DNA from 3 places in the Pseudoduganella sp. GW821-FHT05F09 genome. Region 2 is predicted to be linked to each of the others. Evidence: predicted binding sites of a transcription regulator. Region 2 holds the regulator's gene; each other region holds the start of a gene.
The links. Region 2 encodes HrcA, which represses chaperone genes, less so after heat shock. Its sites were predicted from a motif close to TTAGCACTCNNNNNNNNNGAGTGCTAA; they were not measured.
Positions count from the first base shown of each region.

Region 1 (5,535 bases), on a different contig from region 2:
GCATTGGCCGGCGCGCACAGCCAGGCGCCCGCCGCGTTCTTCGCGTCGCACACCGACACCGCCTTCAGCGTCAGCGCGTCCGTCTTGCGGCTCTTGAACGGCAGGTCGTGCTCCTCCAGCACCTTGCTGGTGGCGTCGAGCACCTTGATGTTGACGTCCCAGTTGCCCTCCGGCGGAATGAAGTAGAAGTTCACCGCCTTGCAGCCGTTGCGCTCGCGGCGCTGGTCCTCGGGCTGGCACTGCGGCTGCAGCGTCACCGTGCGGGTCTGGTTGACCTGGCCCGTCAGGCGTATGGTCACGGGCGTGACCGCGTCCACCTTGCGCATGTAGACCCGCAGCACGCCGGTCTTGCCCGCCACCACGGGCACCGGCGGCTCGCGGCTCGCCGCCAGGCTGGCCTTGAGCGCAGCCAGGTCCTGGTACTGCTGGATCGCCTGCGTCATTTCCACCGCCTCCACGCCTATGGTGCTGCACACCTTCAGGTTGTCGATGCCGGTCTGGTTGGTGTTGCCAGTCACGCGCACGGTCTTGATCTTGTTGCCGTCCGCCTCCACCGACAGCGGATCCCAGCGGTTGAACTGCCCGGTGGGGTCGCCCGTGCCCTGGTTGAAATTGGGCGCGCCGACCGAGGTGGCCAGCACATTGCCCGCCTCGTCCAGCGCCTGCATGGTGACGGAGACGAAGGAGGCATAGAAGAACTCGACCTTGGAGGCCTTGTTGGTCATGACGATGTCGCGCGAGCCGGGATTGCCGCCCAGCCAGAAGGCGATGGTTTGCGGCGACGGCTCCTGCGCGAAGTTGCCGGAGCCGCCCGCGTCGGCATCGATAATGCCCAGCCAGCCGGGCGAGGAGATGCCGTCGAACACGGGGATGGCCGCCAGATTGCCGACGCCCTCGAAGTCAATGACGGTGCACTGGCGCCCGTTCTCGATCACGGTGGCACGCGGCGCGGGCGGCAGCGCGGGCGCGGCGGCCAGAGGCGCGGCCAGCGCGCCGCGCGGCTGGTGCAACACAGGCTCGCTGGCCTGCGCCGGCGCGTGCAGGCCGGCGGCCAGCAGCATTCCGGCTAGATAGGACTTAAGCATGGACGGTCTCCTCGAATGGTTGAGCTACCGTCCTCAGTCTAGGCCGCATTGATTTATTTGAAAGCTTGTCTTTTGCATCATCCTATCGGCCTTGATCTGGCGCAAACAGTAGCGATACGGCCGGCGATTATTCAAATAAGTTCATACCCGCCTTGAAATAGGGCATAAGCGTCCCTATAATTGGCACTCGTTAGCCGAGAGTGCTAACAAGGATACCGAGGTTGCGCTGCAGAAATATCTGACCGCGGCCTCTCAGCACGACAACCATTGATAAAGGAGTTTTGTATGAACCTTCGCCCTTTGCACGATCGCGTCATCGTCAAACGTCTCGACCAGGAAACCAAAACCGCATCCGGCCTGATCATTCCTGACGCAGCCGCCGAAAAACCAGACCAGGGCGAAGTCCTGGCTGTGGGCAATGGCAAAGTGCTGGACGACGGCAAAGTGCGTCCGCTGGAAGTGAAAGTGGGCGACCGCGTTCTGTTCGGCAAATACTCCGGCCAAGCTGTCAAAGTCGACGGCGACGAGCTGCTGGTGATGCGCGAAGAAGACATCATGGCCGTTGTTAACAAGTAATCACAGGAGAATTCGAACATGGCAGCTAAAGACGTAGTATTCGGCGACGCAGCGCGCGCCAAGATGGTTGAAGGCGTGAACATCCTCGCCAACGCAGTCAAAGTAACCCTGGGTCCTAAGGGCCGTAACGTGGTGCTGGAGCGCTCCTTCGGCGCCCCTACCGTTACCAAGGACGGCGTATCGGTCGCCAAAGAAATCGAACTGAAAGACAAGCTGCAGAACATGGGCGCGCAAATGGTCAAGGAAGTTGCTTCCAAAACCAGCGACAACGCCGGCGACGGCACCACCACCGCGACCGTGCTGGCCCAGGCCATCGTGCGCGAAGGCATGAAGTTCGTAGCCGCCGGCATGAACCCGATGGACCTGAAGCGCGGCATCGACAAGGCAGTTGCTGCCACCGTCGAGCAGATCGCCATCCTGGCCCGTCCATGCACCACCACCAAGGAAATCGCCCAGGTTGGCGCGATCTCGGCCAACTCCGACTACTCGATCGGCGAGCGCATCGCTGAAGCGATGGAAAAAGTGGGCAAGGAAGGCGTCATCACCGTGGAAGACGGCAAGTCGCTGAACGACGAGCTGGACATCGTTGAAGGTATGCAGTTCGACCGCGGCTACCTGTCGCCATACTTCATCAACAACCAAGAGAAGCAAGTTGCCATCCTGGACAATCCATTCGTCCTGCTGTGCGACAAGAAAATCTCCAACATCCGTGACCTGCTGCCGGTACTGGAACAAGTTGCCAAAGCTGGCCGTCCGCTGCTGATCATCGCAGAAGACATCGAAGGCGAAGCGCTGGCCACCCTGGTTGTGAACAACATCCGCGGCATCCTGAAAACCTGCGCAGTGAAAGCCCCAGGCTTCGGCGACCGCCGCAAAGCCATGCTGGAAGACATCGCTGTCCTGACCGGCGGCCAGGTTGTTGCTGAAGAAATCGGCCTGACCCTGGAAAAAATCACCCTGGCGGAACTGGGCCAGGCCAAGCGTATCGAAGTCGGCAAGGAAAACACCATCGTGATCGATGGCGCCGGCGACGGTTCCAACATCGAAGCGCGCGTCAAGCAGATCCGCGTACAGATCGAAGAAGCGACCTCGGACTACGACCGTGAAAAACTGCAAGAGCGCGTAGCCAAGCTGGCTGGCGGCGTTGCCGTGATCAAAGTCGGTGCAGCCACCGAAGTTGAAATGAAAGAGAAAAAAGCCCGCGTGGAAGATGCACTGCACGCCACCCGCGCTGCGGTTGAAGAAGGCATCGTGCCAGGCGGCGGCGTAGCCCTGCTGCGCGCCCGTTCGCAACTGACCGTCAAAGGCGACAATCCTGACCAGGAAGCTGGCATCAAGATCGTTCTGCGCGCGATGGAAGAGCCACTGCGCATGATCGTGCAGAACGCCGGCGAAGAAGCATCGGTAGTCGTTGCAGCAGTGTTGGCCGGTTCGGGCAACCACGGCTACAACGCCGCCAACGGCACCTACGGCGACATGGTTGAAATGGGCGTTCTGGACCCAGCCAAAGTCACCCGTTCGGCACTGCAAAACGCAGCGTCGATCGCTGGCCTGATGCTGACCACCGACTGCATGGTTGCTGAAATCACCGAAGACAAGCCAGCCGGCGGCATGGGCGGCATGGGTGGTATGGGCGGCATGGGCGGCATGGACGGCATGATGTAATAGCCGTTCCGCGCCGAACCGCACCGGTTCATCGCTAAAAAAGCCCGCAAGGTTCGCCTTGCGGGCTTTTTTGTCATCGTTCATCGCGGTTAATTTGCAGGTTGAGGGACCATAACTCGATCTGCTCGTTAGCAGGAATGTAGTGGCTCGTTACACAGTTCGTGTATAAGCGCTTCCGCCACGGCAAACTCATCATCCAATATGAGCAAGCAGCGAAATGGCTCGTCACCAGGATGGGCCGCATGCAAAACGAATTGCGCCACATCCCGAGGCGACTCGGCCTGATGTGACGTCGTCGAAATGTTCAACCAATAAGGTTCACCCTGCTCCAGAACAAAGTCGATCTCATCTTCCAGCACATCTGCATGGGGGCCGTACAGGACAAACAATTCAGTTCCGGCTGCGAGGCTGGCTTTGGTCAGCAAATCGAGTTCAGGCGGGGCCGCAGGGCTTTGAAACGCCACCAGGCAAACCGTCGGCATGACAGTCAACAGACTGATTGCCGCCAAGTCGCCACGCCGCACCACCTTGACTTCGCATGCTTGCATAGTCCGTCCCTCCTGCTAAACGAACGTATCGCTTTCCGGCGCTTGCGCCGGAGATCGTCATTTGAATCATACGCTCCGTTCATGTGCGCGTCCTTGGCTGTGTACATAACGAGCTTACGACAATGGGAATTTGCGCTTTTGCGGCGGAGCAAAGGGTCTGGTTGCCGCTGGTGACCCTTTGGTTTAGTATGGCCGCAACTTTCCTCTCTCTATGACAAGGCTGGCATCCGATGGCACCGCGCTCCTCCACTTCCAAAACCGCTGCGATTGCCGGAGCGCTGGCCGGGCTGCTTACGGCCGCCCTGGGCGCCTACTATGTGTACTCGGTGCGCCATGAGGCCCAGCCGCGCGCGCAAGTGGCAACGGTGGCGAGCGCGGGCGCGGTGGCGCTGCAAGGCGGCGCCGCCGGGACGCAGGCGCCCGCCGCAAAGCTGAGCCGCGAGCAGGCGGTGGCGGCGCTGATGGCGCTGCCGGAACTGAAGGCGTGGGCGGACCGGATCGAAAAGTCGTCGAACGGAAAGGCGCATGGCGCGCTGATGGAGTACGACGCGCAGCTGCGCGCCGTGAAGGGGAAGCAGTATTACCAGCTGAGCTTTGTCGAGAACAGCAGCGACGCGGCGCAGCGCTGGGAGAGCTTCCTGGTGGCGCAGGCGGACGGCGAAATCCTGGTGGATGACGATGTCTCCGGCGAGGCGCTGACGCTGGAGCAGTGGCGCAAGGACAAAAAGCCGATGCAGCGCAGCGGGCCGGGCGAGTGATGCTGGCGGGTTACGGCGTGCCGCCTAACCCGCCCTACGCGACACCACGCGACTCAATGCGATTCATCGCGCCGCTACGGTGCTGTTATGCGGCTGAGCGCACTGTGGCGGGCGGGGCAAGCACCGCGCTTTGCACGCGGCCTATCCAGAGTATCGCCGCCATCGTCAGCGCGGCGGCCAGCCAGCCGTTGTAGCCATAGCCTTCTATCTGCCCGCCGGCGCCGGTGCTGAGCCACAGGCCGCCGACGAAGGCGCCCAGCCCCGTCCCCATCTGCTGCACCGCCGAGTTGGCGCTCAGGAAGGCGCCGCGCCGCGACGGCTCGGGCACCGTGGTCATCAAGGCTTGCAGCGGCACCGTGCGGCCCGACAGCGCCGTCATGAAGAACGGGAACATCAGCACCAGGCCGATCAGCGGCACGTGCGGCAGATGCGTAATCAGCATCAGCGGCACGATGGAAAAACCGGCCACGTAGCGGAACACGCGCTGCTTGCCCGCCCGGTCCGCCCAGGCGCCGATATTGCGCGCGCTGAACAGCGTGGCCAGCCCGCCGGCCAGATAGATCCACGTGATCTCCGCCGGCTGCACGCCGTAATTGGCCACCAGCACCGGCGAAATAAAGGGAATCACCAGCATGCCGGACATCATGGTCATGCCGCTCAATGCGAAAGCCTTCAAGTGCGCCGGTACGCGGAACATGCCCACCAGCTCGGGCAGGATGCGCGCCACCGGCACCGGCTGCGCCTTCAGGTGCGAAGTCATGGACGGCAGCGCGCGCAGCGCCACGCCCCAGATCAGCAGCGACAGCCCCACCAGCAGATAGAAGGCGGACTGCCAGCCGAAGTGCGCCGACATCATCACGCCCGCCGGCACGCCGGCAATGGCGGCCAGGCTGAACGAGGTCA
Region 1 is NZ_JBWKSD010000009.1:139,603-145,137, forward strand. It holds gene AC07S4_RS25645 (hypothetical protein) at 1-1,085, opposite strand, end outside; gene groES (co-chaperone GroES) at 1,371-1,661, shown strand; gene groL (chaperonin GroEL) at 1,680-3,326, shown strand; gene AC07S4_RS25660 (DUF7684 family protein) at 3,455-3,874, opposite strand; gene AC07S4_RS25665 (hypothetical protein) at 4,105-4,632, shown strand; gene AC07S4_RS25670 (MFS transporter) at 4,718-5,535, opposite strand, start outside.
Region 1: groES (co-chaperone GroES) is a predicted target of HrcA. The motif match lies at 1,266-1,292, and genes of this name have one in related genera.

Region 2 (5,535 bases):
GATCACCGTGGTGCTGTAGGTGTAGTAGTTGATCTTGTTCTTGTTGCTGCTCGGGGTGCAGACCTGGCCCACCGGGCTTTTGTCGACCTTCACTTCAAACGGCGTGTCCGGGGCCAGCAGGTCGGGGAAGGCGAAGTTGCTCGGGGTGCCGTCAATGACCAGCTGCTTGCCGCCATTGCTCAGGATCAGGCCTGCACGGTTCAGGCCGATGATGCTGCCGCTGACTGGCAGGCTGCCGCTGTCGCTGCCGCCGCAAGCGGCCAGTGCACTGGCCAACACCAAGGCTGCGCCGCAACGCGAGGTCAAACTATTCATAAAACTCTCCAGATACTAAATAAGTACTAAGGTAAGGAAGGCCGGGCCTTGCGGCGGCGGATGCGATAGGCGCATGCGGCGCCTATTTTAGTGCATCCGCCAGCGGCAACTTGTAACAGCTTGTGACTTTGGCATGGCGAAACCGGCTATTGTACTTGTGTCGCGCTGCACACGGAGCGCTTGCCGCTGATCCGGCAGCGGTTTTTTATCGCGCCGTGCCGGTCGTGCACGGTGACGGTCCACTCGCCGGGGCCGCCGCGCTCCATGGCCATGAAGCCGAAACCGCCTATCCAGCTGCTGAATTGCTCGGCCACGGCGCCCGGCGCAGGGCTGACGCCGGCCGGCAGCCGGGCCGGCAGCGGCGCCATGTCCTCGGCGGTGCCGGAGAAGCCGGCCACGAACTGGCTGGGGTGCGCACTGGAGAAGCTGAGCTGCTGCCACAGGTGCACATGGCCCGACAGCAGCACCTGCACGCGCTCGGGCAGCAGCAGGGGATTGAGCGAGCCGAAGCTTTGCTGCAGGCCGGCGTCGCCCAGGTGCCAGTCGAGCTGGCCGTCGGGCTTGAGCTCGGCGCCCACGCCCAGGATGGGGTGGTGGGTCACGGCCAGGTTCCACGGCGCCTGCCGCGACAGTGCGTCCAGGCGGCGGTAGGTGGCGCGGTACTGTTCGTAGCCGGCGTCGCCCGGCTTCAGGCCCTTCCAGGTGGTGGCGGCGGTGTCGGCCACCAGCAGCTGGGCGCCGCCGCCCAGGGGCACGGCGTAGGGATCGCTGTAGTTGCCGGGGGCGTCGCCGGCGTTGTCGCGCGCCGGGTCGATGCAGTCGCGGCCGCTTTGCAGGGGGCGCGGGTCCAGCAGGCGCCACCAGCCCTGGCCGGCGCGCTCGCAGCTTTCGTGGTTGCCGCGCGCCACCACCCAGGGTGCGGCGGCCAGCAGCGCCGCGCCGGGACGGAAGAAGTCCTCGCGCCAGGTGTCCCAGCCGTAGCCGTGCGGGCTGCCGGCGCAGCCGGCCTGGCCGGCCGGGCAGGGCGATTCGCGGTAGTGGTAGTCGCCCACGTGCACCACCAGGTCGGGCTGCCACGCGGCGGCTGCGGCGGCCACGGCGGCGAAGGGATAGGCTTGTGGGTCGTTGCAGTCCTGGTATTCATTGCCGCTCTTCTTCAGGCGGCAGCCGGTGTCGCCGATGACGACGATGCGGCGCGGTTCGGCGCGCGGCAGCGGCAGGGGCACGGCGTAGCCCGGACCGGGCGCTCCGGCGCTGGTGATGGCGGCGCTGGCGGCGCCGGGCGGCAGCGCCGCTTCGCACACGCGCAGCGGGAAGGCCGAGGGCTGCGCGCCTTCCTTGACGGCGTTGGCGCGCAGCGGCAGCGTGGCGGGCGCGGCGCGCAGCGCCATGGGGCGGCTGGCGCCGTCCACCACGATGGCGGGGCAGGCGGGCGCGTCCAGCACCACGCGCGCCACGGCGCCGCCATCGCCCATCAGCACATAGGCGGCAAAGCCGTCCGGCAAGGGCTGCGGGGCCTTGTCTGGACTCTGGACCAGGGGGCCGGCGCAGGCGGCCAGCAAGGCCAATGGCGCCAATAAGAAGGGGGCGGACAGTTTGGACAAGGGGCGCTCCGTGTGGACAATCCATTAATTTAACATGCTCCCCCAGCCGCCGCAGCCGTGCGACAATATCGGCATGACAGCCCGCCCGCCCCTGAAAGCCATTCTGTTCGATCTGGACGATACCTTGTGGCCGATCGCGCCCGTGATCGCCCAGGCCGAGGTGACGCTGCACGCCTGGCTGGCCGAGCACGCGCCGCGCGTGGCGCAGCAATTCACCATCGAGGAGCTGCGCGCGCGCCGCATGGCGCTGCTGGCGGAACGCCCCGAACTGCACGTGGACCTGGCCAGCCTGCGCCGCGCCGGCCTGCAGGCCGCGTTTGCCGAGCTGGGCGAGGACGAGCGCCACCTGGACGGCGCTATGCGCCACTTTTCGGCCGCGCGCAACGCCGTCAAGCTGTACGACGACGTGCTGCCCGGCCTGCTCAAGCTGAAGCAGCGCCTGGTGCTTGGCACCATCACCAACGGCAACGCGGACCTTGAAGTTGTCGGCATGGCCCACCATTTCAAGGTGTCGCTGGCGGCCGCGCATTTCGGCCGCGCCAAGCCGGACCCGGACATTTTCCTGGCCGCCTGCGCGGCGCTGAATGTGGCCCCGGCCGAGGCGGTCTACGTGGGCGACGATTTGAAACTGGACGTGGACGGGGCGCAGCGCGCCGGCCTGCGCGCGGTGTGGATGAACCGCAGCGGCAGCGACGCCCACCTGGCCGCCGGCATTGCGCCGGACGCCATCTGCGCCACCTTTGACGAACTTCTGGACTGGCTGGAAAACCAGCTTGCATATTGATGCCCTGCCTGCGCGCGTCTGCGTGCATAATAAGACCATGCAACTCGATATCCGTGCCCAAACCCTGCTCAAAGCGCTCGTGGAGCGCTACATCGCCGACGGCCAGCCGGTAGGCTCGCGCGCGCTGTCGAAAATTTCAGGGCTGGACCTGTCCCCGGCCACCATCCGCAACATCATGGCGGACCTGGAGGAACTGGGCTATGTGTCCAGTCCGCACACCTCGGCCGGGCGCATCCCCACGCCGCGCGGCTACCGCATCTTCGTCGACACGCTGCTGACGGTGCAGCACATCGACGAGAGCTCGGTGGAGGCGCGCATGCGCCTGCCCAGCCAGCAGCCGCAAAAGCTGATCGCCAACGCGGCGCAGATGCTGTCCTCGCTGTCCCAGTTTGCCGGGGTGGTGATGGCGCCGCGCCACGAGTCGGTGTTCCAGCAGATCGAATTCCTGCGCCTGTCGGAAAAGCGCATCTTGCTGGTCATCGTCAGCCCGGCGGGCGACGTGCAGAACCGCATGCTGCTGACCGACGTGGACTACACGCCGGCCCAGCTGGTGCAGTCGGCCAACTACATCAACCAGCACTACAGCGGCCTGGCGCTGGAGGACGTGCGCGGACGCATGCAGGGCGAGCTGCGCCAGTTGCAGAACGACATGGGCCGCCTGATGCAGGCGGCGGTGGAGGCCGGCAGCGAGGCCATGGCCGGCAGCACCGACGATATGGTGATTTCCGGCGAGCGCAACCTGCTGTCGGTGAGCGACCTGTCCTCGAACATGACGTCGCTGCGCCAGATGTTCGACATGTTCGAGCAGAAGACCGGGCTGATGCAGCTGCTGGACGTGTCCAGCAAGGCCTCCGGCGTGCAGATTTACATCGGCGGCGAGTCCAACCTGGTGCCGATGGATGAAATGAGCGTGGTGACGGCGCCGTATGAAGCCAACGGCAAGATCGTCGGCACGCTGGGCGTGATCGGGCCGACGCGCATGGCGTATGAGCGGGTGATACCGATCGTGGATATTACCGCCAAGCTGCTCTCGAATGCCTTGAGCAACCATTGATTGGCGGGTTGCCTTGGCTTATTGCTTGTGCGGGCACTCGGTCTTGACGCAGTTGCCGTAGATGGCCAGCGCGTGTTCGGCGATCTTGAAACCGCGCGCTTCGGCGATGCTTTGCTGGCGGTGCTCGATTTCCTCGTCGAAGAATTCTTCCACGCGGCCGCAGTCCAGGCACACCAGATGGTCGTGGTGCGAGCCGGCGTTCAGTTCGAAGATGGCCTTGCCGGTCTCGAAATGGTTGCGGTTCAGCAGGCCGGCCTGCTCAAATTGGGTCAGCACACGGTAAACCGTTGCCAGGCCAACATCCATATTGTCCGCCAGCAGGATCTTGTAAACATCCTCCGCAGTCAGGTGGCGCACCGGGCTATTCTGGAAAATGTCGAGGATCTTCAGGCGCGGTAAAGTCGCTTTCAGGCCGCTTGCCTTCAGGTCGGTTGGGTTGTTGCTCATGTTTCTTACTCGTGTGTGGGACAATGTGCTTTATCATATAGTGTTTTGGCACTTCCGCTCAATCGATTTGAGGTCATTTATGCGCATCACCCAGGCTATACCGCAGTCCATGTTGCACAGTATGAAACGCCGCACGCCCCGCGTGGCGGGCGCGATTTGCCTCGCGCTGGCCGTTACCGGCTGCGCATCGCTCAGCACGCTGGGCGAGAAGAAGGCGGATCTGAAAGTCGAAGACAATGCGGTCGTGGCCGGCAAAGGCGCCCAGGTCCGCAGCATTTCGCAGCTGCAGAAGTTCATGTGGTTCTTCTCGCCTTACCGTCCGGACATTCAGCAGGGCAACTTCATTTCCCAGGAAATGCTGCAGCAGCTCAAGCAGGGCCAGACCCGCGACCAGGTGCGCTTCATCCTCGGCACGCCTTTGCTGCAAGACATCTTCCACGCGGACCGCTGGGATTACCCCTTCCGCCTGGCGCGCGGCAATGGCGAGACCATAGACAGCACCGTGGTGGTGTATTTCAAGGATGGCAAAGTGGACCGCTTCGAAGGCGGCAACCTGCCCACCGAACAGGAATACATCGCGCTGATCGCCGGTCCCGCCAAGAACGCCAAGCAGGCGCTGAAGGACCAGAACAAGGGCGTGTCGCCAAGCTCGGCGCCGCTGCCGGCCGGCACCGACTCCGGCGCCGCCGCGCCCGTGCCTGTGACGCCGAAAATCGAATCGAAATAAGGACCGAAGTTAGGGTTATTTAGGGCTATTGATGACTGAACTGAATATTGCAATCGTGGGCGCGAGCGGCCGCATGGGCCGCATGCTGATCGAGGCCGTGCAGGCCACGCCGGAAGTGCGCCTGTCCGGCGCGCTGGACCGGGCCGACTCGCCCAGCCTGGGCCAGGACGCCGCCGCCTTCTCCGGCAAGCCGGCCGGCGTGACCATCGAATCCGACCTGGCCAAGGGCCTGGCCGGCGCGGACGTGCTGATCGACTTCACCCGTCCGGAAGGCACGCTGGAGCACCTGGCCTACTGCGCCGAGCACGGCGTCAAGATGGTGATCGGCACCACCGGTTTCGACGAGGCAGGCAAGGCCGCCATCGCGGCGGCGGCCAAGAAAACCGCCATCGTGTTCGCGCCCAACATGAGCGTGGGCGTGAACGTCACGCTCAAGCTGCTGCAGCTGGCCGCCAAGAACCTGAACACGGGCTACGACATCGAAATTATCGAAGCGCACCACCGCCACAAGGTGGACGCGCCGTCCGGCACCGCGCTGAAGATGGGTGAAGTGGTGGCCGAGGCCCTGGGCCGCGACCTGAAGGACTGCGCCGTGTACGCGCGC
Region 2 is NZ_JBWKSD010000003.1:156,674-162,208, forward strand. It holds gene AC07S4_RS10500 (hypothetical protein) at 1-315, opposite strand, end outside; gene AC07S4_RS10505 (metallophosphoesterase family protein) at 462-1,919, opposite strand; gene AC07S4_RS10510 (HAD family hydrolase) at 1,993-2,703, shown strand; gene hrcA (heat-inducible transcriptional repressor HrcA) at 2,741-3,757, shown strand; gene fur (ferric iron uptake transcriptional regulator) at 3,776-4,204, opposite strand; gene AC07S4_RS10525 (outer membrane protein assembly factor BamE) at 4,326-4,931, shown strand; gene dapB (4-hydroxy-tetrahydrodipicolinate reductase) at 4,963-5,535, shown strand, end outside.

Region 3 (5,535 bases), on a different contig from region 2:
ATGTTCAGCTTCTTCAAGAAAAAACCTGTCCAGCCCGAGACTGTCCCCACCCTGCCCCCGGCAGCCGCCCCCGCCATTGCGCCCGCCGCCGCAGCCACGCCGGACACGCCGCTGGCGGCGCCCAGCGCCGCCGGCGCGGAGCAAGACAAGCCCAACTGGATGGCCCGCCTCAAGGCCGGCCTGTCGAAAACCTCCGCCAACCTGTCCGTGCTGTTTGTCGGCGCCAAGATCGACGACGCGCTGTACGAGGAGCTGGAAGCGGCGCTGCTGATGGCCGACGCCGGCATCGACGCCACCCAGTTCCTGCTCGACGCCCTCAAGCGCAAGGTCAAGGAAGACAAGCTGCTGGACGCAGCCGCCGTCAAGGCCGCCCTGAAAACCCTGATGATAGAGCTGCTGGCGCCGCTGCAAAAGCCGTTCGAGCTGGGCCGCCACCAGCCGCTGGTGATGATGATTTCCGGCGTCAACGGCGCCGGCAAGACCACCACCATCGGCAAGCTGGCCAAGCACATGCAAGGCCACGGCCAGTCCGTGCTGCTGGCCGCCGGCGACACCTTCCGCGCCGCCGCGCGCGAACAGCTGATGGTCTGGGGCCAGCGCAACAACGTCACCGTTATTTCCCAGGAGTCCGGCGATCCGGCCGCCGTGTCCTACGACGCGGTGCAGTCGGCCAAGGCCAAGGGCATCGACGTGGTGATGATAGACACGGCCGGCCGCCTGCCGACCCAGCTGCACCTGATGGAAGAGCTGAAAAAGGTCAAGCGCGTACTGGGCAAGGGCCTGGAAGGCGCGCCGCACGAGACCTTGCTGGTTATCGACGGCAACACCGGCCAGAACGCGCTGGCGCAGGTGAAGGCCTTCGACGACGCGCTGCAACTGAGCGGCCTCATCATTACCAAGCTGGACGGCACGGCCAAGGGCGGCGTCATCGCCGCCATCGCCCGGGTGCGCCCTGTGCCGGTGTACTTCATCGGCATCGGCGAGCGCATCGAGGACTTGCAGCCCTTCAACGCCACCGAATTTGTCGAAGCCCTGCTGGGCTAAACGAACAGGACAGCCCACGCCCATGATCGAATTCCAGCACGTTAGCAAACAATACTCGGCCGACGCCACCGCGCTGCGCGACGTGTCGTTCACGGTCAACAAGGGCGAGCTGGTGTTCCTGGCCGGCCCGTCCGGCGCCGGCAAGTCCACCCTGCTGAAGATGATCGCCGCCATGGAGCGCCCCAGCTCGGGCAAGGTCATCGTCAACGGCCAGGACATCGGCAAGCTCAAGGCCGCCGGCGTGCCCTTTTTGCGCCGCAACCTGGGCCTGATCTTCCAGGAGCAGCGCCTGCTGGCCGACCGCTCCATCCTGGCCAATGTGATGATGCCGCTGATGGTCACCGGCCAGCCGCGCGCGCAGGCCGAGCAGCGCGCCCGCGCCGCGCTCGACAAAGTGGGCCTGGGCGAGCGCGCCAACGCCGCGCCGCTGGCCCTGTCCGGCGGCGAGCAGCAGCGCGTGTCGATCGCGCGCGCCATCGTCAACCGCCCGCAAATCATCCTGGCCGACGAGCCCACCGCCAACCTGGACCGCGCCAGCGCCGACCGCGTGCTCGACGCCCTGCGCGCCTTCCACTCGGTGGGCGTGACCTGTCTGATCTCCACCCATGACGACCACGTGCTGGCCGGCGCGGCGCGCGTGATCCACCTCAAGCAAGGCCAGCTGCAGGATGCGGCGCAAGCGGAGGTGGCCGCATGACCAGCTGGTTCCGTCAACACGGCTTCGCGCTGGGCGCCGCCCTGGTGCACCTGCGCAAGGCGCCTGGCAGTTTCCTGTTCAACATCCTGGTGGTGGCCATCGCCCTGGCCCTGCCCTTCATGGGCCTGACCCTGCTGGACAATGTGCGCCCGCTGTCCGAGCAGATGTCGGTCGATCCCGAAATCAGCCTGTTCATGAAGCAGGACGTGGCGCGCGAGCAGTCCGCCGCGCTGGCCACGCCGCTGCGCGAGCTGATGAAGGACGCCAAAATCATCTTCGTGCCGCGCGAAAAGGCGCTGGACCAGCTGAAAGGCAAGAGCGGCCTGTCCGACGTGCTGGCCACGCTGGGCGAAAACCCGCTGCCCGACAGCTACATCATCAAGCTGGACGCTTTCCGCAGCGCCGCCGCCGGCCTGGATGTGGACACGCTGGCCGAGCAGATGCGCACCCTGCCCGGCGTGGACACGGTGCAGATCGATTCGGCCTGGGTGAAGCGCCTGGCCGCGCTGATCGGCGTGCTCAAGCTGGCCCTGCTGCTGCTGGCCGCCACGCTGGGCACGGTGGTGGTGGCGGTGGTCTTTAACACCATCCGCCTGCAGGTGCTGACCCAGCGCGAGGAAATCCTGGTCTCCAAGCTGATCGGCGCCACCGACACCTTCATCCACCGCCCCTTCTACTACACCGGCGCGCTGCTGGGCCTGTGCGCGGGCGGCGCCGCGCTGGGCGCGGTGGCGCTGGCGCTGCAGCCGCTGAACAAGGCCATTGCCGAGTTCGCCCGCCTGTACGCCTCCGAATTCCAGCTCGCGCCGCTCGAGCCGCTGCCCATGGCCGGCCTGCTGGCCGTGTCGGCCGCGCTGGGCCTGGTCGGCGCCGTGCTGTCGGTGCAGCGCCATCTGGCCCGCCTGAACTGAGCTGGCGGGTTACGGGCTGCGCCCTAACCCGCCCAAACGTGCGTTCCCGCACAGTCCCTTCCAGCCCCCTCCGCTATATTGACGATACGCAAACATACTGCACTTCGCCACGCCTTTGCCAAAAGCCATCGAATAGAATCAGCCCATAGCATTACCGCTATCAGGGGCATTGCAACTGGCGATTGGCACTCTCCAAGCGAGAGTGCTAATATATGTCCAACTGATGCCTAAACTCATGCACACAAGCAACATTAAGCTGAGTTTAAGATGTGTCACGCAAGATGCAAGAATCCGAAACATTCCATGTTCGACGAGCGAGGAAACAAAAATGACTATGATGACCGCACCTGCCGCATTGGTACCCACCAATAAAAATGCACTGGCGTTGGGACTGGGATTCACTGGCAACCTGGGCAACCTGGACGCCTACATTTCGGCGGTCAACCGCCTGCCTATGCTCACGCCTGAAGACGAAAAGCGTCTCGGCCGCAATCTCAAAGAGAACAACGACCTGGGCGCCGCGCAGGAGCTGGTGCTGTCGCACCTGCGCCTGGTGGTGTCGATCGCGCGCGGCTACCTGGGCTATGGCCTGCCGCACGCCGACTTGATCCAGGAAGGCAATATCGGCCTGATGAAAGCGGTCAAGCGCTTCGACGCCGACCAGGGCGTGCGCCTGGTGTCGTACGCCATGCACTGGATCAAGGCCGAAATCCACGAATACATCCTGAAGAACTGGCGCCTGGTCAAAGTGGCCACCACCAAGGCCCAGCGCAAGCTGTTCTTCAACCTGCGCAGCCACAAAACCGGCCTGGACGCCATGTCGCCGACCCAGATCGACAACCTGGCCAAGCTGCTGGACGTGAAGCGCGAAGAAGTGATCGAAATGGAAACGCGTTTGAGCGGCCGCGACATCGCCCTAGAATCGCCGACCGACGACGAAGACGACAAATTCGCGCCCATCGCCTACCTGTCCTCCGAGCAAAGCGAGCCGACCCGCGTGCTGGAAGCCGAGCAAATCACGCGCCTGCATTCCGAAGGCCTGGAAACGGCGCTGGGCAAGCTGGACGCCCGTTCGCGCCGCATCGTCGAAGCCCGCTGGCTGGCCAATGACGACGGCTCCGGCGCCACGCTGCACACGCTGGCCGCCGAGTTCGGCGTCTCGGCCGAGCGCATCCGCCAGATCGAAGCGGCCGCGCTGAAAAAAATGAAAGGCGCGCTCGCCGCCTACATGTAAGGCTGCCGCAGCGGCTTGCTCCACCACAAAAAGGGGTCAGGGTTAATTAAATTGGCAACAATTTAATTAACCCTGACCCCTTTTTGCTTTACAGCAAGCGTGCGCCACGCAGGATGTGTTTTAGCTAATATTTCGGTCTCTACCGGAGAATGAATATGCAGCTCAGAATCATCAGTCTACTGGCTTGCTTTGCCGGTTTTGGCATCGTCGGCGCTTGCAGCGTGGTGGCGCAGAACGGCGGCGGCACGCCAACGCCCGCGCCCACGCCGCCGCGCAAGAGCGCCACTTATACGCTGGGCGCCGGCCAGACCGTGGCGCTGACGCCGGCCGCCACACTGAAGCTGGAACGCATCAACGACAGCCGCTGCAAGACCGGCGCGGTGTGCGTGTGGGAGGGCTATATCAGCTACAGCTTTGTGCTAACCAGCAACGGCGCCAGCAGCAACTTTGTGCTGTCGGAAAAAATGCCGAACGCCAGCAACAGCGCCATGCAGCAGGGCCTGCGCTTCACGCTGGAGGGGGTGGACCCGCCGGACCCGCCTGCGTTAAATGCTCCTGCGCCAACTTATCGGGTAAGCTTAAGGGTGGAAATTCCTTAGCCACCGCGCCACGCCGGCGCGCATTGCCCCGATAAGAGAGCCCATGACTTCGCCACATCGCCGCGCCCTTCCCTCCCTGCTTGTTTCCTCCATCATCATCACCATCGCCGCCGCGCCGGCCGCCTGGGCCAAGAGCCCGGTGGCCACCGGCACCGGCGGCGCGGCCGCCACCATCAGCGCGCAGGCCACGCAGTCGGCCATGACCATCCTGAACCAGGGCGGCAACGCGGTGGACGCGGCCGTGGCGGCGGCGGCCACGCTGGGCGTGACCGATCCCTTCAGCTGCGGCATAGGCGGGGGCGGTTTCATGATGATCTACCTGGCCAAGGACAAGCGCGTGATCACCATCGACCACCGCGAAATGGCGCCGGCCAATTTCAAGCCCACCATCTTCCAGCAGGACGGCAAGGAGCTGGACTTCGAGCAGACCGTGGCCAGCGGCATGTCGGTGGGCGTGCCGGGCACGGTGCGCGGCTGGCACGAGGCGCTGGAGCGCTACGGCTCCATGCCGCTGAAGAAGGTGCTGCAGCCCGCCATCAAGGTGGCGGCGGACGGCTTCAAGGTGAACGCCAATTTCTCGCACCTGGTGGCGTCCAACGAGGCCAAGTTCCAGCTGTTCCCTGCCACGGCCAAACTGTATCTGAAGGACGGCAAGGCGCTGCCGGAAGGCAGCCTGTTGCGCAATCCGGACCTGGCCAAGGCTTACCGCGAACTGGCGGCCGGCGGCATCAAGGTGTTCTATGAAGGCAAGATGGCGCGCGCCATCGTCGATACGGTCAACAATCCCGGCGGCAAGGTGCGCGCGGGCGCCATGACCATGGCCGACCTGGCCAACTACGAGGCGCGCATCCGCCAGCCGCTGCGCTCCACCTACCGCGGCTACGACATCTACGGCATGCCCCTGCCCAGCAGCGGCGGCGTGGCGGTGGCCGAGGCGCTCAACATCCTGGAAGGCTACGACCTCAAGTCCATGCCGCGCGACAAGGTCGAGCACCTGTACCTGGAGGCCAGCCGCCTGGCCTTCGCCGACCGCAACGCCTACCTGGCCGA
Region 3 is NZ_JBWKSD010000002.1:774,925-780,459, forward strand. It holds gene ftsY (signal recognition particle-docking protein FtsY) at 1-1,044, shown strand; gene AC07S4_RS08740 (cell division ATP-binding protein FtsE) at 1,067-1,741, shown strand; gene ftsX (permease-like cell division protein FtsX) at 1,738-2,652, shown strand; gene rpoH (RNA polymerase sigma factor RpoH) at 2,987-3,886, shown strand; gene AC07S4_RS08755 (hypothetical protein) at 4,042-4,485, shown strand; gene ggt (gamma-glutamyltransferase) at 4,529-5,535, shown strand, end outside.
Region 3: rpoH (RNA polymerase sigma factor RpoH) is a predicted target of HrcA. The motif match lies at 2,835-2,861, and genes of this name have one in related genera.